4 regions of the Microbacterium sp. NPDC057407 genome follow, and region 4 is predicted to be linked to each of the others. Evidence: predicted binding sites of a transcription regulator. Region 4 holds the regulator's gene; each other region holds the start of a gene.
The links. The regulator LexA, encoded in region 4, represses DNA repair genes until DNA is damaged. The targets are predictions, from matches to a motif close to TCGAACANNTGTTCGA.
Positions count from the first base shown of each region.

Region 1 (5,322 bases), on a different contig from region 4:
CGTCCCGATCGGGGTGCGGCGGTCACGGCGTGAGCGCGTCGAGGGCGTCCCGCCACAGCTCGCGCAGTCGACGGTTGGGCTCGGCCGCCACACGATTACCGGAGCGGAACTGGAACCGCCACGCCACCTCGGGCACCACGACCTCGAGCACGTCCCGCGGCACCCGGTCGGCCTCGCTGACCAGTTCGGTGAATTCGACGTCGACGAAGTTCGCCGTCCGGCGGGGGTCCGCGAAATGCACGTCCTCGTAGGGTCGGGTCAGCACCGTTCCGTGGCCGATGAGCCCGTACGAGCCGCCCTGGCGCAGCAGCCACGCGTCGGTGCCCGGCTCGACCTCGCGACGGGCACCCACCGACCACTGCGTGACGTGCGGGCGGCCGTCGCGCACCTCGGCGACGACACCCGCGTAGGTGCCCGGCCATTCGTCCCAGAGGCCGGGGTTCCAGCCCATGATGATGCCCTCGTCCATCGTTCCAGCCTAGGAACCGCGCAGAGCACCGGCTCCGTCAGCCCGAGGAGGAGCGCCCCGACCGCGCCTCCGACTCGTCGAACCCGGCGCCCTCGAGCGGCAGCTCGCGCTGTGCGTCCCAGGGCTCGGTCCATCCGAGTCGATCGAACAGTCCCGAGAGGATCATGCCCGTGAAGCCCCACACGAGGTGGTGGTGGCCGTGGTCGCTCGGCACCAGGAATCCCGGCCCTCGCCAGGTCTGACCGTCTCGGCGGATGACCGTCGACCCCCGGTTGGCGGGGTCGAGCAGGTCGGCGACCGGGGCTCGGAACACCGCGGCCGACTCGGCTTCGTCGACCACGCGGACGGGGGACGGATGCCGCCACCACCCGAGCACCGGGGTGACCAGGTGCTGCGAATACACCAGCGGGATCTTGTCGAGGGTGCCCAGGACGTCGACCCCGGACGGGTCGAGACCGGTCTCCTCGCTGGCCTCGCGGAGCGCGGCCGCCACCGGACCCGCGTCGGTGGGATCGACCCGGCCGCCCGGGAAGGCGACCTGTCCGGCGTGCGACCGGAGCGTCGAGGCTCGCGCGAGGAGCAGAACGTCGAGGTCGCGCGACACCGCCCGCGCCTGCGCCTCGTGATCGCTCGCTCGGTCATCGAGCACCCCGAAGAGGATGAGGACGGCGGCCGGCCTGCCTTCGGCCTGCCCAGGAATGAACGGGCGGTCGTCCGCGGCCTCGACGAGCGCAGCGAGCTGAGCCCGCGCACCGCGGGGGGAGGTGTCGGCACGCATTCGCTCAGGCTACGCCGTCCCCGCGACATCGCGGCGCGCGATGCGCGGTCGGGCCGAGGGCGCCGCCGTGCTGGCCGCAGTCGGGAGCTCGAACTACCCTCGTCGCATGGGCACGCAGCCGGCCGCAGGGTGGTACGACGACGGCACCGGGCGCCAGCGCTGGTGGGACGGCAGCAGGTGGAGCGAGGACTACATCGACCTGCGAGACTCGCGCACCGAGCTGCACACGGGCGCGGCGCCCGTCGGCACCGGCACCGCCGGGCCGGGCTGGTACGACGACCAGCGCGGGCGGCAGCGGTGGTGGGACGGCACACGCTGGACCGCGTCGGTCCGCTACAGCGGGAGCGAGCAGGAGTTCGCCGGGCTCGTCATCGACGGGCGGTGGGTGCATTTCGGCGACCTGAGCCAGCCGGTCGGCGGGGTCGCGGCATCCGTCGACACGGGCGATGCGCTGCTTCGCAACCCGGCGTTCACGCGCACCGCCGTCGAACGACGGCTCTTCGGGCCGGGCGGCCCGATCACACCTCGCACCCTGAACCGCGCCGTCGCCCGGCAGCTGCTCTACGTCGTCGTGAGCGGCCCCGGGGGCGTGTGGATGACCCCGGTTCCGGCGGGTCAGGATGCCGCGGCACGGCGGTTCGCGGGGTGGGTCACGGCGAGCGCCGAGCATTACAGATTCGGCTGAATCGGCCGGTCTGCAGCGTGGTCATAGGCCTCGCCGACGAGCAGGGGCACACATATAACGCTCAGGTAACGCACCGGAACCGTCCAGGCCCGCTGTGCAGACTCGGGGACTTGTGCCCGCCCGGCGGGCGCGTCACGGCGCCGCCCGAACTGGCGCACACACGATACGGAACCGGTTTTCTTCATGCGCTCCAGCACTTCTCCCGTCCTTACTCGCCGCGCCCGCACCACCCGCCGCCGAACCCGGCGACGCGTGACCATCGCCACCGCGAGCCTCGCGGTCGGCCTGCTGGCCACCGGCGCCGCGGTCTCGTCGCCCGTTTCGTTCGCCGAGGCATCCGCCCCCGCCGGCGGCTTCGCGCTCGCCTCGTTCACCACACCCAACGAGCCCGTCGCGGTCGTGCAGGAGGACGGCACCGACGACATCTCGACCGCCGCCCGCGACGCCCTGGATGGCGCCGACACCGTCATCGCGGCTGCCGCGGATGTCACCGCCGACGTCAAGGCGTCGGGGCTCGACCTCGGCGACGCGCCGACGACCGTCGACACCTCCGCTCTCGGCGCAGCCGCCGAGCGCCTCTCGGGCGGTCTCGATCTTCCCGCTCCGCTCGTGCCCGACCTGACCGACGACGTCACGGCGCTGATCACCGCGGTCAAGGCCGATGTCGCCGACCTCCGCGCGAGCCTCGCCGCGGCGAAGCAGAAGAAGGCCGAAGCAGAGGCCGCCGCGAAGGCGAAGCGCGAAGCAGAGGCGCGCGCCGCGGCCGAAGCCGCTGCGGCAGCCGAGGCGGAAGCGTCCGCCGGCGCTGCTGCCGGTGGCGGCGCGGCGCCCGCTCCGGTGCCCGCGGCGCCCGCGGTCGGCGGTGGCCCCGGCGAAGCCCAGGCGATCGCGCAGGGCATGCTCGCGAGCTACGGCTGGGGCGGCGACCAGTTCTCGTGCCTGGTGGCGCTGTGGAACAAGGAGTCTGGCTGGAACTACGCCGCCTACAACGCCTCCAGCGGCGCGTACGGCATCCCGCAGGCACTCCCCGGCAGCAAGATGGCCACGGCCGGCGCCGACTGGCAGACCAACCCGGCGACGCAGATCAGCTGGGGTCTCGGCTACATCGCCGGTCGCTACGGCTCGCCGTGCGGCGCCTGGTCGCACTCGCAGTCGGTCGGCTGGTACTGACCCTCATTTCGTTCGTCGCGCGAAGGCCTCGGGATCTCCCGGGGCCTTCGTGCTTGTGTTTGGTGAGGCGGATGCCGCGGGCCGGCGCGCACGTCATCCACAAGGCCACGCGATGAGGCGTGAGTGTCGTACATATGTTCTAAAGTAGTGGCATGCTGATCGTAGGAGACGATCCGGTTCCGATACCGGATGCGCTCGACCTGGTGGTCGAGGCGGCCCACATGTCGGCGATCATCGCGGCGCAGCGACTGGAGCGGGTGCATGCGATGCGCCGCGAGGCGCTGAGCGAGGCCGAGAGGTTCGGGCGGCAGCTGACGCCGGTCGTCGAGCGGGGCATCCGCCTCGAACTGGCCGCCGCGCTGCGGATCACCGAGCACGCCGCCGGCGAGATGATCGCCCTCGCAGAAGCGCTGGTCGAGCGCTATCCGAGCGTGCTCGACGCGCTGGGCGCGGCACGCGTGACCGAGAAGCACGCCCAGATCCTCGGTTCCGCGCTCGATGCCGTAGCGCCCGGGCTCCGGGCGGACCTCCTCCCCCGCGCGCTCGAAGAGGCCCAGACGCAACCTGTCGGAACGTTCCGGCGTCGGCTGCAGGCGATGATCTCCCGCGCACGGGCGGCCTCCCTCGACCTGCGGCACGAACAGGCGCTCGCCGGGCGTCGGGTGATCGTCGAGCACGTCGACGACGGCATGGCGTGGCTGCACGCGCTCATCCCCGCCGTCGAGGCGCACGCGATCCACTCCCGGGTGACCGCGATGGCGAAGGTCATCACGGCGCAGCCCGACGAGCAGCGAACCCTCGATCAGACGCGCGCCGACGTGCTCTGCGATCTCCTCATCGAGGGCCGGACCGACGCCCACCCCGCCGCGGCGCAGGGGATCCGTGCCACGGTCGCCGTCACCGTGCCGGCGCTGGCGCTGCTCGATGAAGACGACCGCCAGCGTGACGAGAAGGGTTCGGCTCCGGCGACGGTGGAGGGCATCGGTCCCATCCCGCTCGGACGGGCTCGCGAGCTGTGCGGAGCAGCCGACGGGTGGATGCGCGTCCTCACGAATCCCGAGACAGGGGCCGTGCTGTCCGTCGGTCGGGATCAGTATCGTCCGCCGCCCTCGTTACGGCGACTCATCCGCTGGCGCTCCGAGCGGTGCATGGCGCCCGGATGCGGCATCCCCGCCGCGCGATGCGAGATCGACCACACCGTCGCGTGGGACGACGGCGGCGAGACATCGCTTTCGAACACCGCCCCGCTGTGCCGGGGCCACCACATGGTGAAGCACCACGGCGGCTGGAGCGTCGAGCAGGTTCCCGACAGCGGCGGCGACCTGCTGTGGACCTCTCCCGCGGGTCGGCGCTACCTCGTTCGGCCAGAGCGCCCGGTGCCGGTGTTCCGGCCGTCGGATGCCTCGGATGCGCCGTTCTAGGCGGGGCGCGGGCGCGACCGACGGCCCGAGTTCGCCCGCCTCGGGAAGGGGCCGTCCGGTCAGCGCAGGAACGCCGCCGGATCGAACTCCTCGATCGGGATCACCCGCACGCGAGGCAGGGGTGCGTCGAAGGCGTCGGCGTCGTATTCGAGGTCGAACAGCTCGACACCGGGCAGCGACGAGAACTCGCTGCTGCGGAACTCGTGGAACGCGAGCACGGCCACGCGCCGCGTTCCGTCGGCGACACGCCCCAGGTCTTCGACGAAATCACGGTCGTGGCTGACGAGTGCGACATCGTCCTGTCGGTCGGCCAGCGCGCGAAGTGTGCGCTGGATCGCGATGTCGACCACCTTCTCGTCGGCAGGGCCCGACAGCGGCACCGGCTGATACCCGAGCGCCAGGAGCGCCTGCACGAACGGCATCGGGAGGTGCGAACTGGCGTTGAGGAAGAAGAGACCGTGGGCCGGCTGGCCCCACCTCTCGGCGACGAACGTCAGGAGACGATCCCACCGCGGTCGCTCGTCCGGCTGGGGACGCCTGCCGAGGATCGAGCCACCCAGCGTCGCGTCGATGTTCTCCCCATCGACCAGCACCCAACTCCTGCGTTCGGCCACAGCAACTCCCGCTCGTTCGTCACGGCGCCAGATGGGCTCGTGCGATCCCGACGGTATCAGTCCCGCCTGGCCGGGCCGCGGCATCCGGCCCCGCGCTCCCCGCCCGCCGGACACAGTGATGGCCCCGGGCGGGTGCCCGCCCGCCGGGGCCATCGCGCTGTATCGGGAGTATGTGACCGGACCCG
Region 1 is NZ_JBHVCA010000001.1:573,377-578,698, reverse strand. It holds gene ACFUTX_RS02795 (hypothetical protein) at 23-469, opposite strand; gene ACFUTX_RS02790 (NUDIX hydrolase) at 507-1,247, opposite strand; gene ACFUTX_RS02785 (DUF2510 domain-containing protein) at 1,354-1,932, shown strand; gene ACFUTX_RS02780 (lytic transglycosylase domain-containing protein) at 2,185-3,102, shown strand; gene ACFUTX_RS02775 (DUF222 domain-containing protein) at 3,255-4,523, shown strand; gene ACFUTX_RS02770 (NYN domain-containing protein) at 4,583-5,137, opposite strand.
Region 1: ACFUTX_RS02775 (DUF222 domain-containing protein) is a predicted target of LexA. The motif match lies at 3,229-3,244, and genes of this name have one in related genera.

Region 2 (5,322 bases), on a different contig from region 4:
CGCGCTGGAGATTCCGGATGCCTCGACCCTCCGCCGCGACGTCGACACCGCCGAGCAGCTCGGGGCGGCTGCGGCGCTCGGCCTGGGTCCTCGGACGGCGGGACTGCGCGGCTGAACGCGCAGCGGACGGCGGGGTCGCCGTGTGCGGCTGCCGCGCTAGCCTGAGCGGGTGGCTGACTACCAGGTTCTGAGGATCGGCGGGCTCGACGAGTGGCGCTCGCATCACGGCGGATTCAAGCCGGAGACGTCGCGCGAGGGGCGCCGGGTCGTCGATCACGAGCTGACCATGCAGTTCATCGGGATGACGGCCAACGCCTTCGCGCCCGGCGAAGAGGCCGGTTACTGGCACACTCACGCGCGGGTCGAGGAGCTCTACGTCTTCCTCGCGGGGCGTGGGCAGATGGGCCTCGACGACGAGATCGTGGAGGTCGGGCCGGGGACGGTTGTGCGTGTGGGCCAGCGGGTATGGCGCACCTGGCGGGCGGTTCCCGACAGCCCGGAGGAGCTTCGTTGGCTGTGCATCCGCGCGGGTGGCGAGGAGCTTCCGCATTTCCCCGACGACAGCCGGCGCGACCCCGACCGCCCGTCGCCCTGGGCGTGATCTGGGCCGTGCTGTGATGCGTGCTGTCTTGTGATGCGTGCTGTGCTGTGATGCGGACTGTTCTGTGATGCGGACTGTTCTGTGAAGCGGACCGTTCTCTGGTGCCTTCTGGCGGCGGTCGCTGCCGCGGTTCTGTTCGCCCCAGTCCTGGGCGGCGGGTGGTGCGCTGACGCTCCGCTGGCCGAAGCCAGCTACTGCGAGACATGGACGCGCTCGATCGTCGGCATTGACACCAGCATCTGGCTCTGGCTCGCAGCGACCACGGTGCTGGTGGCGGGGACGTGGTTGTGGGCGCGCCCACGCCGGCCCCGCCGCCCACGCCGGCCGCGCCGACCGCGCCGCCGCTAGGCCGCCGCCGCTAGGCCGCCGCTAGGCCGCCGCCCCGGCGACCTGGTTCAGCCATCGCTTCGTTCATCCGCTGGAAGGCGCGCCCGCCGCGGACCGGCCGCAAGGGGGCCGGTGGTGAGCTGGCACGAATCTCGTCCGAGGCGGTGGGCGATCGATGTACGTGCGGCCCAACGGACTGGTCCACTCCAGAACGCCGCCTGGATCCTGCCTCACCTGCCAGGCGGTGTGGTGCTTGAGGGTGTGATGCCGACGGCACAGGTGCGCGAGGTTCTCGGCGGCAGTCGGCCCGCCGTGCTGATGGTCGACCGTGTGATCGACGTCGGAGCGCCACACCGGCATGCGACAGCCCGGGAAGCGACAGTGTTCGTCACGTGCGCGGAGGTGGCGGCGTTGCGCCTCGGTCGGAAAGCGCCGGTCGACGGCGAGGACGTCGCCCGTTACCGGATCGGTGAGCACCCGATCCCACAGCGTGGCCGCGCCGAGCAGGCGCCGAGCCGTCGCGGGGTCGATCGGCGACCGCCCGGCGAGCACCGGCGCCGGGCCGGCGTCGCCGACGAGCGACTCGAACGGCACGGTGACCTGCACGACAGCCCTGAGCGCATCGACCCCCTCCCCGCCGTGGCGGTCGATGTCTGCGATCGTCGGGAGGCCCGTCAACAGGAGGTCGCAGAGGGCATCGGCGCGACGCTGATCCGTGGTGCGGTCGTCGAGCACATCGTGCGGGGCGTCGCTCGGGGACTGCTCAGAACCGATGCGCGTCGACGAGGAACCCTCTCTCGTCGCTGACAGGTCCATCTCATCGGCAGAGGCAGACGGGGGTTTCGCGATGCGCGTCAGGCGATCGTGGATGCCGTGGGCGAGAACAGAAGGGAGCAGCGCCCACAGCTCGGACATGCCGTCCTCGACGTCGCGAACCGTCACGCGGCGCGCGCCCCTTGCCTGGACGTGACGCTCGGCGATCGAGGTGGGCATCGCCTCCTCTGCGATCGACGCAGCGACCACCCGCAGCCGGCCTGTCGTCAGTCCGGTCGCTCGATCGAGGACCGCCGTCTCGTACCAGGCACGGGCGTCGTCTGAGTCGAGGCGGGCGCCGCCATCGGCGACTACGCGCGCGTGGGGCAACGAGAGCCGACCGCTCGCAAGCGCCTCCATCGTCTGCGGGAAGCGGTCGCGCATGACCAGCGCATCGTTCATCCGCTGTTCGACCGTGCGGTCGGCAAGACCCACCGCGCACGCGAGCTCAGCCGCGGCGCTCCGCACCGAGAGCGCTGCGTCGTCGCGCCGCGTGCCGTCTTCCAGCGCGAGCTCGAGCGCCTCAGCGAGCAGCCGCACCTGCACCCCTTGCCATCGGGCGAGCTGCTCGGCGGCGTTCTCCCACTCGAACAGGAGCTCCTCGCGGCGGGAGGCCGCGACATCCCACCGATGGCGGTACTCCGCCGCCGGTACCGCGAGGGCCACCGGGGCGTGCTCCGCCGGCTCGTCCCACGAATCAGCGATCGCCATGCGCTCAGCCCACAGCAACTCCTCGACGTCGGGGTCGAGTGTGTCGGGGTCGGGGGCGAGCATGAGTCCATTGTCGCAGGGGCGTCCGACATTCCTTCTGACCTGCGGGACGCGCGGTCGAACAAGATTCGTGCATATGTTCTCCGCACAGCACTCGGTCGCCCTCCACCGGCTCGTCCGACCTGTGGGCGCCCACCCGTGAGCGGAACGGAAAAGCAAGGAGATGCGCGCCCCCGGAGCACGGCCGAGCGCCACTGCGCGGCGTGTCTCCTGTATTTCCGACGACCGCTGGCGCGGAGACCGCGGAACCCACACCCCACAACAGCCCCGACCGCATCCGGCCGGCAGCATCCGGCCCCGCCTCACCCGACCAGCAGGTACACCGCCCCCACGACGGTGAAGCCGATCACCAAGCGTTCGAACGCGCGCTGGTCGATGCGTCCGGCGATCCAGCGGCCGAGCAGCGCCCCGGCCACGACGGCGGGCACCAGCAGCAGGTCGATCAGCAGCCCCGCGGGAGTGATGAGCCCGAGGCCGACGGAGAACGGCACCTTGAACACGTTGATGATCGCGAAGAACCAGGCCGCCGTCCCGAGGAACTCCTTCACCGGAAACCTCGCCGCGAGGAAGTACATCGACATCACCGGGCCCGCCGCATTCGCCACCATCGTGGTGAACCCGGCCGTCGAGCCGTAGGCCGCGGCCGCGACGGGGTGCGGCCGGTCGACCTCGACGCCCGCACTCATCCGGCGGCGGAACAGCGTGATCGCGATCACCGCGAGGAGGATCACCCCGATCGCCCGCTTCACCCACGTGTCGTCGGCGAACGCGAGGAACACGACCCCCACGAGCACGCCGGCGACGACGGCCGGCGCGAGCCGCAGCAGTTCGCGCCAGTTCACGTGCCTGCGATACATCGTCACCGCGAAGAGGTCGGCCACGATCAGCAGCAGGAGGATCGTGCCGGTCGACTGGCGCGCTGAGAGGACCGCCGCGAAGATCGCGACCGCCACGGTCCCCGCGCCAGGGATTCCGGTCTTCGACAGCCCGATCACGATCGACGCGAAGGCGAGCAGCGCCCACCCGTACCAGAGCAGATCGGGCACGTCAGCGCCGAGCCGCCGCGAGCGCGGCCTCGACGATGCCGGCCGAGGCTGCGGCATCCGTCATCCACAGCGGAACGACGGACGGACGGATGCCTCGTGCCGCAACCTCGTCGGCGAGCCCGCGGTCTTCCTCGGCGAGCAGCCAGGCGTCGAGCAGCCCGCCGTCGCCGCGGGCGCCGTACAGTCCCGCGACCGCCGACGCCGATGTCTCGACGCCGATCGCGGTGAGGCACACGTCGGCCATGCCGCGCACGACCCGGCCGCCGATGATCGGCGACACGCCCACCACGGGCGCTCCCGTCTCGCGCAGCGCATCGCGGACACCCGGCACGGCGAGGATCGGACCGATCGACACCACGGGATTCGACGGCGCGATCAGGACGACGTCGGCCGTGGCGATGGCTTCCCCTACCCCGGGGGCAGGCACCGCCTCGGCGATGCCGGGGTTTTCGAAGCCCACCGGTTCGAGCGTCGCACGGTGACGCGTCCACCACTCCTGGAAATGCATCGAGCGGATGCCGCCACCCTCCCGCACCGTCACGACGGTGTCGACCTCGCTGTCGGTCATGGGCAGCAGCCGGGCTCCCAGATGCCAGCGCCGCGACATCCGCTCCAGCACCTGAGTGGGCGTCAGACCCTCGCGGAGCCAGCCGGTGCGCGCGAGGTGGGTGCCGAGGTCGAGGTCGCCGAGGGTGAACCAGGGCCACCCGGCGCCCCAGGCCTGGAGCTCCGCGTTGACGCGCTCGGATTCGCCGGCGCGCCCCCACCCGCGCTCGGTGTCGTTGACGCCCGCGAGCGCGTAGGTGATCGAGTCGATGTCGGGCTGGAGCCGGATCCCCGAGAGCCAGAGGTCGTCGCCCGTGTTCACCACGACCGTGAGGGCAGCGGCGGTGTCATCGACCCCGCGACGCCGCAGGGCTTCGCGTGCGCCGAGGACGAAGCGCGATCCGCCGACGCCGCCCGCGAGCACGACGATGCGCGGCGGCGGCGTCACCGGTCGGGGCCCGGGGTCATCGTGTGCCGGTCAGTCCCGCCGCGGCAGCGGCACGGCGCCGGTGCGGGGCGCGAACTCGTCGGCGGCGTGCGGCAGCGAGAAGCGGGCGACCGCGTCGATGAGCGCGTCGACCGTCTGAGCTTCGGCGACCACGTCGACCGGCAGGCCGGCGCGGCGCGCGTCTTTCGCGGTGCGCGGGCCGATCGCGGCGATCAGCGTCGCCGCCGGGATCTCGGGGAATTGCAGGTGAACCTGCTCGGCGACGGACCCGCTCGTCACGAGGATCGCGTTGATCCGACCCGACCGGACGTCTTCGGCGATGCGGTCGGTGACCGGAACGCCGACGGTGCGGTACGCGACGACGCTGCGGACCCGATGGCCCGCCTCGGCCAGCATGCGGGTGAGCACCGGCTTGGCGATCTCGCTGCGCAGGGTGAGGATGTCGCGGGGCTCGGGCTCGAGCGCGATGAGCTGCTCGGCCATGCCGGCCGCCGAGTTGTCTTGCTCGGGGACGAGGTCGACCCGGTAGCCGACCGCGAGGAGCGCGGCCGCGGTCGTCTCGCCCACGGCGGCGATCTTCGTCGTCGGGGGCACCACCGCCCGGTAGGCGTAGAGCACGTCGACCGTCGTGGCGCTGGTGACGGTCAGCCAGTCGAACGCCCCGGCGGCGAGATCGGCGAGCGACTGCTCCAGCGTCTCCTGGTCGTTCGTCGGCGCGAAGTTTATGAGCGGCGCGATGACCGGCGTCGCGCCCTGGCGACGCAGGCTCG
Region 2 is NZ_JBHVCA010000003.1:532,959-538,280, reverse strand. It holds gene cofC (2-phospho-L-lactate guanylyltransferase) at 1-115, shown strand, start outside; gene ACFUTX_RS11340 (cupin domain-containing protein) at 170-601, shown strand; gene ACFUTX_RS11335 (DUF222 domain-containing protein) at 1,013-2,515, opposite strand; gene ACFUTX_RS11330 (sulfite exporter TauE/SafE family protein) at 2,815-3,558, opposite strand; gene cofD (2-phospho-L-lactate transferase) at 3,560-4,552, opposite strand; gene ACFUTX_RS11320 (uroporphyrinogen-III synthase) at 4,583-5,322, opposite strand, start outside.
Region 2: ACFUTX_RS11335 (DUF222 domain-containing protein) is a predicted target of LexA. The motif match lies at 2,581-2,596, and genes of this name have one in related genera.

Region 3 (5,322 bases), on a different contig from region 4:
CGCCGATGCGGGCCACCGCCCAGCCGGCGGGGATGTTGCCGCACAGCTGACCCACGACGAGGGCGGACGCCACGAGCGCCGCGGTCGCCACATCGGCCCCGAGTTCGGCCGCGATCACCGGGATCAGGGGGATGACGGCGCCCTCGCCGAGCGCGAACAGCACGGTGGGACCGTAGATCATCGGCGCGAAGCGCCGGAGCACGTCGCGGACGGGCACGCTGTCCGGGCCATCGCTCACGTGCATCCACGTTAGTCTGGACTGTCATGCTCGAGCTCGATCTGTCCGCCGATATCCAGGCCCTGCGCTCCACGTTCGCCGACATCAAGGCGGTCGTGGACGTCGAGGCGCTCACCAGCGACATTGCGCGGCTCAGCGAGGAGGCGGGCGCGCCCGACCTGTGGGACGACGTCGAGAAGGCGCAGAAGGTCACCAGTGCGCTCAGCCACCGTCAGGCCTCCCTGAAGCGGATCACCGACATCGAGCAGCGTCTCGACGACCTGGACGTGCTCGTCGAGCTGGCCAACGAGATGGACGACGAGGACTCGGCGGAGGAGGCTCGCCATGAGCTCGCCGAGCTCGAGGACATCATCAGCCAGCTCGAGGTGCAAACCCTGCTGGACGGGGAGTACGACGACCGGTCAGCCGTCGTCACCATCCGCTCCGGTGCGGGCGGCGACGACGCGACCGACTTCGCGGAGATGCTGCTGCGCATGTACCTGCGCTGGGCCGAGCGCCACAAGTACCCCGTCAAGGTCATGGACACGTCGTACGCCGAGGGCGCGGGCATCAAGTCGGCCACCTTCGAGATCGACGCCCCGTACGCCTACGGGACGCTCTCAGTCGAGGCCGGCACGCATCGTCTCGCGCGCATCAGCCCGTTCGGCTCGGCCGACAAGCGGCAGACCAGCTTCGCTGCGGTCGAGGTCATCCCCGTGATGGAGGAGGCCGTCGAGGTCGACATCCCCGAGGGCGACATCCGCGTGGACGTCTTCCGCTCGTCGGGCCCCGGCGGGCAGTCGGTGAACACGACCGACTCGGCGGTCCGCATCACGCACATCCCCACGGGAATCGTGGTCTCCATGCAGAACGAGAAGTCGCAGATCCAGAACCGCGCCGCTGCTATGCGCGTGTTGCAGACGCGACTTCTGCTTCTCAAGCGCGAGGAGGAGGCGGCGAAGAAGAAGGAGCTCGCGGGCGTCATCACCGCAAGCTGGGGCGATCAGATGCGCTCGTACTTCCTCTACGGTCAGCAGCTGGTCAAGGATCTTCGCACCGGTCACGAGGTCGGGAACCCGGCGACCGTGTTCGACGGTGACCTCGACGGATTCATCGCGGCAGGCATCCGCTGGCGCAAGCGTAAAGACGACGACGACTGACCCGCTGCCGAGACGCCGTGCTTCAGAACGGTGCGTCGCCGGCGTATGGGGCGGTCGGCGAAGGGCGGAACGCGGGCGTCGGCCGGGTTGGCTGCACCAGGTAGCGGCGCCCCGACGGTGACCTCCACTCGACGGCGCCACCGCCGTCGGTTGGCTGCCTCACCGACCACCCGCCGTGGTGCTTCACGGTGTGATGGCCCTTGCACAGCGGAGCCAGGTTGGTGACGGTGGTCTCTCCACCGTGCTCCCACGCCTGGGTGTGATCGATCTCGCGTCCGGAAGCCGGGATGCCGCAACCGGGCGCCATACAGGTCTCGGATCGCCATCGCACCAGTCGCCGGAGGGCGGGCGGCGGCCGATACTGATCGCGGCCGACCGAGAGCACCATGCCGGTCTCGGGATGAGTGAGGACCCGCATCCACCCCTCGGCCCCTCCGCACAGTTCTCCCGCCCGCTCGAGCGGGATCGGACCCACGCCCTCGACGACCGCCGGCGCGAGACCCGCCGCATGGCGGCTCCTGTCGTCGGGGTGTAGCAGAGCCAGCGCCGGCACCGTGACAGCGACAGTGGCGCGGATGCCGCGTGACTGGGGGAGCGCCGCAGTATCGCCATCGATCAGCAGGTCGCCGAACACGTCGGCGCGCGCCTGATCGAGCGTTCGCTCCTCGTCGGGATGCGCCGTCAGCGTCTTGCCGATCGCGGTGATCCTCGAGTGGAGGGCGAAGGCCTCCACCGCCGGAAGGAAAGCGTGGACCCAGGCCATGCCGTCGGCTGCGGGCTCGACGATCACGCGGCGCTTCCCCAACGCGGCCCGCTGCCGCTCAGCCAGCGAAGCCGCCGTTGCGAGGTCGATCAGCCGCCGAAGCGACCGACGGAACGCGCCGACGGCGAGGGTCTCGGCCAGTTCCACCGCTCGGGGGACCAACTCGTCGCGAACCACCTCATCGACCTCGTTGAGCATCGTGGCGAGGACCTCGGCGTGCCGCTCGGTCATCCGGGCGCGTGAGAGAGAGGTCAGCGCCGCCGGGTAGCGGTGTACGAGCGACTCGGCCACCGCCATGAGTTGGCCCGCCGCCGACTCGGTGACGCGCAGTGCGGCAGCCAACTCGAGTCGGACCGACCTCTCGACTACGGGGGCGATCGCCCCGCCGTATCGACCGACCTCAGCCAAGGCCTGGAGCCGCAGGGCATCGACGTGTGCGAAGCGCTCGGCGGCGAACACCGCCATCATCCCCGCCACCTCGGTGACGCGGTCGATCTCGTCGAGCGGGGGCGCGAGCCAATCCGACTCGGCGAGGCGCCCTTCGAGGTCGTCTGTGTGGTCGGCGTATTCGGCCCCGAGGTCGTCGAGCGGGTCGTTCTCCATGCACTCGAAGTTAGAACAAAGGTACGACATTCGCTGGAGCCGGCCTCCGATCCGCACGCACCGGGTGTCGCAGGGGGCGCGGCCGCGGCATCCGCTTAGGCTTCTTAGGCCATGATCCGGTTCGAGAACGTCACGAAGCGCTACCGGGGCACGTCCAGACCTGCCCTCAACAATGTCGATTTCGAGGTGCTGCGCGGCGAGTTCGTGTTCCTCGTGGGCGCCTCGGGCTCGGGCAAGTCGTCGTGCCTGCGCATGATCCTTCGCGAGGAGTCCCCGTCAGACGGCCGGGTCGTGGTGCTGGGGCGTGACCTCCGCACCCTCTCGAACCGCAAGGTGCCGTACTTCCGCCGCCACATCGGCGCGGTGTTCCAGGACTTCCGGCTGCTTCCGGGCAAGACCGTGTTCCAGAACGTGGCCTTCACGCTCCAGGTGACGGGATCCTCCCGCGGCTACATCCAGCAGACCGTTCCGGAGGTGCTGGCCCTGGTCGGGCTCGACGGCAAGGAGAAGCGGTTGCCCCACGAGCTCTCCGGAGGCGAGCAGCAGCGTGTCGCGATCGCCCGGGCGCTCGTCAACCGGCCGCAGGTCCTGCTCGCCGATGAGCCGACCGGAAACCTCGACCCGGCGACGTCGGTCGACATCATGCAGCTCCTCGCGCGCATCAACGGAGGCGGCACGACCGTGGTCATGGCGACGCACGAGGCCGGTTTCGTCGACCAGATGCAGCGTCGCGTGATCGAGCTGCGCAACGGCGAGATGGTGCGCGACGAGCGCCACGGCGGGTACGGCGACACGTCCAGCCTGCCGAGCCTCGCTCCTGAGCAGGAGCGCGGAGCCGCCGCCGTGGCCGCCCTCACGGCGGTGCTCGAGGTGCAGCGAGAGGCCGCCGCGGCGGCCGAAGCGGGCCTCGACCCCACGCTGCTCGGCCGGGAGGAGGAGACGACGGATGCCGCGCCCTCCGCCCCTCGTCAGCCGGCCCCTTCCCGTCCAGCACCCGAGCTCGCGCCTTCCGACACGGAGTGGGCCGACCCGGCCGCGCCCGCCGCGCCGGCGTCGCCCGCTGCGTCTGACGCGGTGCGCGAGCCGGCAGTCCAGGAACAGCCGGCCGCTCCGATCACGAAGGTGCCGGCGTCCGCCACGCAACCGGTTCCCGTCGTCGACCTTCCGGAGGTGGATGTGGCCGAGCTCGGACTCGCCGACCGCCTCGGCCTCGGCACACGCGACGACGACGAAGTGGGGCCCACGTCGTGAGGGTCGGTCTGATCCTGTCGGAGGCGTTCACGGGCCTGCGGCGCAACGCTTCCATGGTGATCTCGGTCGTCCTCGTGACGTTCGTCTCGCTCACGTTCGTCGGCGCGGCGATCCTCATGCAGATGCAGATCGCCACCATGAAGGACTTCTGGGTCGACCGCGCCCAGGTCGCGATCTACATGTGCACCGCGATCTCGCAGGCTCCGACCTGTACGGGCGGTGTCGCCACCGACGAGCAGCTCGCCGCCGTTCAGGAGAAGCTCGACGGGCCGGCGCTCTCGCCGCTGATCCGCGATGTGCGCTTCGAGGACAGCGAGGAGGCGTACCAGAACGTTCTCGAGCTGCTGGGGGAGGACTACGCGAGTGTCATCACCCCCGACCAGCTGAACGAGACGTACTGGATCAACCTCGTCGATCAGAATCAGTCCGACGTCATCATCGAGGCGTTCGCCGGCACCGAGGGCGTCGAAGAGGTGCAGGATCAGCTGCAGTACCTCGAGCCGCTGTTCTCGGCCTTGACGGTCGCGACCTACATCGCGGTCGGCATCGCGGCACTCATGCTGATCGCAGCAGTGCTGCTGATCGCCACCACGATCCGCCTCTCGGCGTTCGCGCGCAGGCGCGAGCTCGGAATCATGCGCCTGGTCGGGGCATCCAACCGATTCATCCAGACGCCGTTCGTGCTCGAGGGTGTCTTCGCCGCGCTCATCGGCTCGATCCTCGCCAGCGCGGCGGTGCTCGCGGGGGTGCATTTCGGGGTCGACCAGTACCTTCGCGGGCGGGTGGAGTTCGTCACGACCTGGGTCGACGTCGCGGACGCCTGGCTGGTCGTGCCCGTGCTCGTCCTCATCGGCGTGGTGCTCGCCGCACTGTCTGCGAGCTTCGCGATCCGGCGGTGGCTGCGCGCCTGAGGGCACCGACGGCATGCCCAGTGGCGCTCCGGGGGTAGACTGAACGGCTGCCGTGCGCCCGCGCGGCTCGGAACGAGGAGTCACCATGCCCAGGGAACGCGGGGAGAAGGTCGTCGCGACCAATCGTCGCGCGCGCCACGAGTACACGATCGAGAAGACGTACGAGGCGGGCCTGGTGCTGACGGGGACCGAGGTGAAGTCGCTGCGGCAGGGTCGCGCGAACATCTCGGACGGCTACGCGTACATCCAGAACGGCGAGGCCTTCCTCGACGCCGTCCATATCCCGGAGTACTCGCAGGGCCACTGGACCAACCACGCCGCCAAGCGCATCCGCAAGCTCCTCCTCCACAAGGACGAGATCGTGAAGCTCTCGCACGCGGTGTCCGCCGGGGGCTACACGCTCGTTCCGCTGAAGCT
Region 3 is NZ_JBHVCA010000002.1:729,074-734,395, reverse strand. It holds gene ACFUTX_RS08415 (MFS transporter) at 1-244, opposite strand, end outside; gene prfB (peptide chain release factor 2) at 265-1,377, shown strand; gene ACFUTX_RS08405 (DUF222 domain-containing protein) at 1,400-2,743, opposite strand; gene ftsE (cell division ATP-binding protein FtsE) at 2,855-3,994, shown strand; gene ftsX (permease-like cell division protein FtsX) at 3,991-4,905, shown strand; gene smpB (SsrA-binding protein SmpB) at 4,991-5,322, shown strand, end outside.
Region 3: ACFUTX_RS08405 (DUF222 domain-containing protein) is a predicted target of LexA. The motif match lies at 2,755-2,770, and genes of this name have one in related genera.

Region 4 (5,322 bases):
AGAAGCGCTCGTCCTCGAGTCCGCGGAAGAGCCGCGACCCCTGCCCCGCCTCGACCGTGTTCCAGCCCATGTGCGGCAGGACGGGCGCGTCGAGCTCGGTCACCACGCCGGGCCACTCGCCCATGCCCTCCGTGTCGACGCCGCGTTCCACCCCTCGCTCGAAGAGCACCTGCATGCCGACGCAGATGCCGAGCACGGGTCGGCCGCCCGCCAGGCGCCGATCGATCAGCTCGTCGCCGCGACTGGCGCGAAGCGCGTCCATCACCGCGCGGAAGGCGCCGACGCCCGGCACGACCAGACCGTCCGCATCGCGGACGAGGGCGCGGTCCGACGTGAGGCGCGCGTCGGCGCCGGCCGCCGCAAGCGCCTTCACGGCGGAGTGGACGTTGCCGGATCCGTAGTCGAGGACCGCGACGACGGGCTGGGAGCTCACAGAGCGCCTTTCGTGCTCGGGATCCCCTCGACGAGCGGGTCGAGGGCCTTCGCCTGACGGAACGCCCGGGCGAACGCCTTGTATTCCGCTTCGGCGATGTGGTGCGGATCGCGCCCCGACAGGACCGTGACGTGAACGGTCAGCGCGGCGTTGAAGGAGATGGCCTCGAACGTGTGCCGCACGAGCGAACCGGTGAAGTGACCGCCGATCAGGTGGTGCTCGAAGCCGGCCGGCTCGCCGGTGTGGACGAGGTAGGGGCGGCCGCTGATGTCGACGACGGCCTGCGCGAGCGCCTCGTCGAGCGGGACGAGCGCATCGCCGTATCGCGAGATGCCGGATTTGTCGCCGAGCGCCTCGCGGATCGCCTGCCCGAGCACGATCGAGATGTCTTCGACCGTGTGGTGGGCGTCGATGTCGGTGTCACCGGAGGCACGCACGGTGAGGTCGGTGAGGGAATGCTTGGCGAACGCGGTGAGCAGGTGATCGAAGAAGGGAACCGTCGTGTCGATCCGGCTGCGACCGGTGCCGTCCAGATCGAGTTCGAGCTCGACCGTGGACTCGCTGGTGGAGCGTCGAACGGAGGCGGTACGCGGGGCGGCGCTCATGCGTCCGAGTCTACCGAGGCGAGTGCGTCGAGGAACGCCGTCGTCTCGTCCTCGGTGCCGGCGGTGACCCGCAGGTGGTGCGGGATTCCGACATCCCGGATCAGCACGCCGCGGTCGTACAGGCGCTGCCAGGTGGCAGCCGGATCGGAGACGCCCCCGAAGAGCACGAAGTTCGTCCACGACGCGTGGGGCACGTAGCCCAGCGCCTCCACGGTCGCGGTGATGCGGTCGCGCTGCGCGACGATCTCGTCCACCATGCCGAGCATCGTCGGGGCGTGACGAAGAGCGGCGGATGCTGCGGCCTGCGTCAGGGCGCTCAGGTGGTAGGGCAGTCGCACGAGGCGCAGCGCATCGACGAAGGCCGGGTCGGCGGCGAGGTATCCGACGCGGGCCCCGGCGAACGCGAAGGCCTTGCTCATCGTTCTGGACACCACGAGCCGCTCCCTGCCGGGGAGCAGCGTGAGTGCGGAGCGCTCGTCGCGCGGCGCGAACTCGAAGTAGGCCTCATCCACGACGACCACTCCCGGCGCGGCGTCGTACACCGCCTCGATCACGTCGAGGCCGAGCGGCGTGCCGGTCGGATTGTTGGGCGAGCAGAGGAAGACGACGTCGGGCGCGGCGTCGGCGACCTGCGCGGCGGCGTCGCCGGCGTCGACCGTGTAGTCGGCCGAACGGGGCGCGGTCACCCATTCCGCCCCCGTCGCTCGCGTCAGCAGCGGGTACATCGAGTAGGTGGGTGCGAAGCTGAAGGCCGTGCGACCGGGCCCGGCGAAGGCCTGCAGGACGTGCTGGAGCACCTCGTTCGAACCGTTCGCCGCCCAGATCTGATCGCGGTGGAGTCCATGGCCCAGATAGTCGGCGAACCCTTCGCGCAGGGCCGTGAACTCGCGGTCGGGGTAGCGGTTGACGTCGCGCAGAGCCTGGGCGACCGAATCCATGATGTCGTCGGCGACGTCTTGGGGAACGGGGTGGGTGTTCTCGTTGACGTTGAGCGCGACCGGAAGCGGGGCCTGCGGTGCGCCGTAGGGCGTCATTCCGCGGAGGTCGTCGCGCAGAGGGAGATCTTCGAGGCGGGGACTCACCCCTCCGATCCTACGGCGCGCACTCAACGGCCCGGTGCGTACTCCGCGGGGATGGCGAGGCTCTGACCGGCCTGGAGCGTCACGCCGTCGAGCGCGTTCAGGCGGACGATGGCGTCGACCACGTCGCGCGGATCGGCGTCGGGAGCCACGTCCTGCGCGATCGACCACAGGGAGTCTCCTGACGAGACCGTCACGGTGGCGAAGGAGCCGGGGTCGGTGCCGGCGTCGCGCGAAGCCAGCGCCGCCCCACCCGAGACCATGGCGACCGAGATCGCCACGACAGCCGGCAGCGCGGCGAGGGCGGCCAGCACACGACGCCCGCGGAGGGTGAGGCGCAGGCGGGTCGACCGTGCCGGCAGGCCGAAAGACGTCGTGCCGAGCCCGGGGGACGTGATGCCGATGGCGGTCATGGTCTTCTCCTCCTGTGGGGGAGAGATTCGCACCCTTCGCGCGGCCGGGAGCGGAGGGTGCGAATCTCTGTACCGAAGTTATCTTCGATGTTCTACGATGTCAACAGTCCGTTTCGGCGGCGCACCCTCGAACGCGACACGCGGTCGTGTTGCTGTGTTCGAGGGCCGAAGCCGGATACGGTTTCGATACGAGTAGCCCACCACGGGCCTCCGACATTCGAAGACCGCTGCACCCCGAGGACGCCTCCCGGGACGAGACAGGAGCCGGAAGATGAGCGATGCCACCGGGCGTGAACGGCCGCAGACGCGGCGCCGCAAGAGCCTGAGCGACAAGCAGCTGGCGATCCTCGAGGTGATCCAGCGCTCGATCGCGCGGCACGGGTATCCCCCGAGCATGCGCGAGATCGGCGATGCGGTCGGTCTGAAGTCGCTGTCGAGCGTGACGCACCAGCTCAATCAGCTCGAGCTGAGCGGCTACCTCCGCCGCGACGCCGGCAAGACCCGGGCCATGGAAGTGCTCATCGACCTCCCGGGCGCCGCCACCGAGAGCCCGGCGGACTCGCTCCCCTCATTGGGCGACGCAGCGCTGGTGCCGCTCGTGGGGCGCATCGCCGCCGGCGTGCCCATCACAGCCGAGCAGCAGGTGGAGGAGATCTTCCCCCTTCCCCGTCAGCTGGTGGGCAAGGGCGAGCTGTTCATGCTCAAGGTGTCGGGCGAGTCGATGATCGACGCCGCCATCTGCGACGGCGACTGGGTGGTGGTGCGTTCGCAGGCGACGGCCGACAACGGCGAGATCGTCGCGGCGATGCTCGACGGCGAGGCGACCGTGAAGACCTTCCGGCAGCGCGACGGCCACACGTGGCTGCTCCCCCGCAACTCGGCCTTCGAGCCGATCCTCGGCGACGAGGCGGTCGTCCTCGGCAAGGTCGTCGCGGTGCTGCGCGCGGTCTGACCCGCCGGGTCACCCGCGCCGGGTGATCCTTCTCGCAACGGGCTCGCGTTCGGCCAGAATGACGCCATGAGCGACATCGACATCGATGCGGCCGACGCCCCGGCTCTCGCCGCGCGCATCCGCGAACTCGAATCCGAGAACGCCCGGCTCGCCTCGGCGGTGACGACGAGTCCCGCGCCGCGGTCGAGCGGCCGATGGCGGGCCGTCGTGTCGGCGATCTGCATCGTCGTCGCGGCCATCCTCGTCCCCGTCTCGATCGTGACCGCGTGGGCGCGGGTGCAGCTCGTCGAGGAGGAGGCCTTCGTCGCGACGCTCGCTCCGCTCGCCGACGATCCGGCGGTGCAGGCGCTCGTTGTCGACGAGACCATGGACGCCATCACGGCGCAGGTCGATTTCGACCAGCTCACCTCCGACGTGTTCACCGGCATCGCCGACCTCGGCGTCCCGCCGCGCGTGGCTCAGCTGCTCGACATGCTCCAGGCGCCCGCCGCCGACGGACTGGAGAACCTCGTCGACGGGGCCGTGACCCGGGTGGTGGAATCGGATGCCTTCTCCGACGTGTGGGCGACCGCGACCCGGGCGGCGCACCGGGCGCTCACCACCGCGGCCACGTCGGACGGCGGCGGCCTGGTCGTGAAGACCGACGACGGGGTCGGCATCCAACTCGGCGCGATCGTCGACGTCGTGAAGCAGCGGCTTCTCGACCGCGGGGTGAGCGCCGCGCAGCTGATACCGGCCGTCGACCGGGTGGTGATCATCGGAAAGGGCGACAACCTCGCGGCGATCCGCACCGGATACGCCCTGGCGACGACTCTGGGATGGTGGCTGCCGGTCATCACCCTCGCCCTGTTCGGCGCGGGGATCGCGATCGCCCGGCGCCGCAGCGTCGCGGTGCTCGGCACCGGGCTCGGTCTGGCGATCGGGGCCGGAGGTCTCGCCGTCGCACTCGCGATCGGCGACACGACGATGGGCATCGTCGCCGGCGACCTCGACCTGTCTGCGTCGGCCCTCGACGTCATCTACGACCAGCTCGTCGGGGCGATGACCCAGACCGCCATCGTGCTGTGCGTGCTCGGCGTCTTCGTCGCCGTCCTCGGCTGGGCGATGGGCCGCTCGGCTGGCGCGGAGGGCGCGCGCCGGGCCGTGCGCAGCATGAACTCGTCGGCACGGCGGCAGCTGGCCGGCCGCGGCCTCGATACCCGCGGGTTCGGCGCCTGGCTCGCCCGCTATCGCGTGCTCGTCCGCTCGGTGATCGCGGTACTCGCGGTTCTCTGGCTCTTCGCGTTGCGGCCGCTGTCGTTCGGGGACGTCGTCCTGGTCCTGGTGGTGGCCTTCGGCGTCGCCTGGATCCTCGAGCTCGTCCAGCGCCGCGACGAGGAGCAGCCGCTGCTCGCCGCACCGGCGGGGGATGCGGGCGCCGGGCACGGGCCGGCAGATGCCGACATTCACACCGGCCCTCCCACTGCCGAGGCGGTGCCCGCGGAGGACGCCGCCACCGACGCCGTCACCGTCGTCATCCCGGCCAGGGGCGAGACGACGGATGCCGCGGAGGCACCGGCCCCCGCGGCATCCGCGTCGACGAAGAAGAAGCCGCCGCGACGCTAGACGGCCGCGCCCACCTTCTCGCGGATGTCGCGGGTGGCGGTGATGATGTTGCGCAGCGACTCGACCGTCTCGTCGTAGCCCCGGGTCTTGAGGCCGCAGTCGGGGTTCACCCACACCTGACGCAGCGGCAGCTCGGTCGCGGCGCGATCGAGCAGGTCCGCCACTTCGCCCACCGACGGCACGCGCGGCGAGTGGATGTCGTACACCCCGGGGCCGACGCCATGGGTGAAGCCCG
Region 4 is NZ_JBHVCA010000006.1:26,584-31,905, forward strand. It holds gene hisH (imidazole glycerol phosphate synthase subunit HisH) at 1-433, opposite strand, end outside; gene hisB (imidazoleglycerol-phosphate dehydratase HisB) at 430-1,038, opposite strand; gene ACFUTX_RS14485 (histidinol-phosphate transaminase) at 1,035-2,120, opposite strand; gene ACFUTX_RS14490 (LysM peptidoglycan-binding domain-containing protein) at 2,144-2,530, opposite strand; gene lexA (transcriptional repressor LexA) at 2,802-3,482, shown strand; gene ACFUTX_RS14500 (hypothetical protein) at 3,549-5,087, shown strand; gene metE (5-methyltetrahydropteroyltriglutamate--homocysteine S-methyltransferase) at 5,084-5,322, opposite strand, start outside.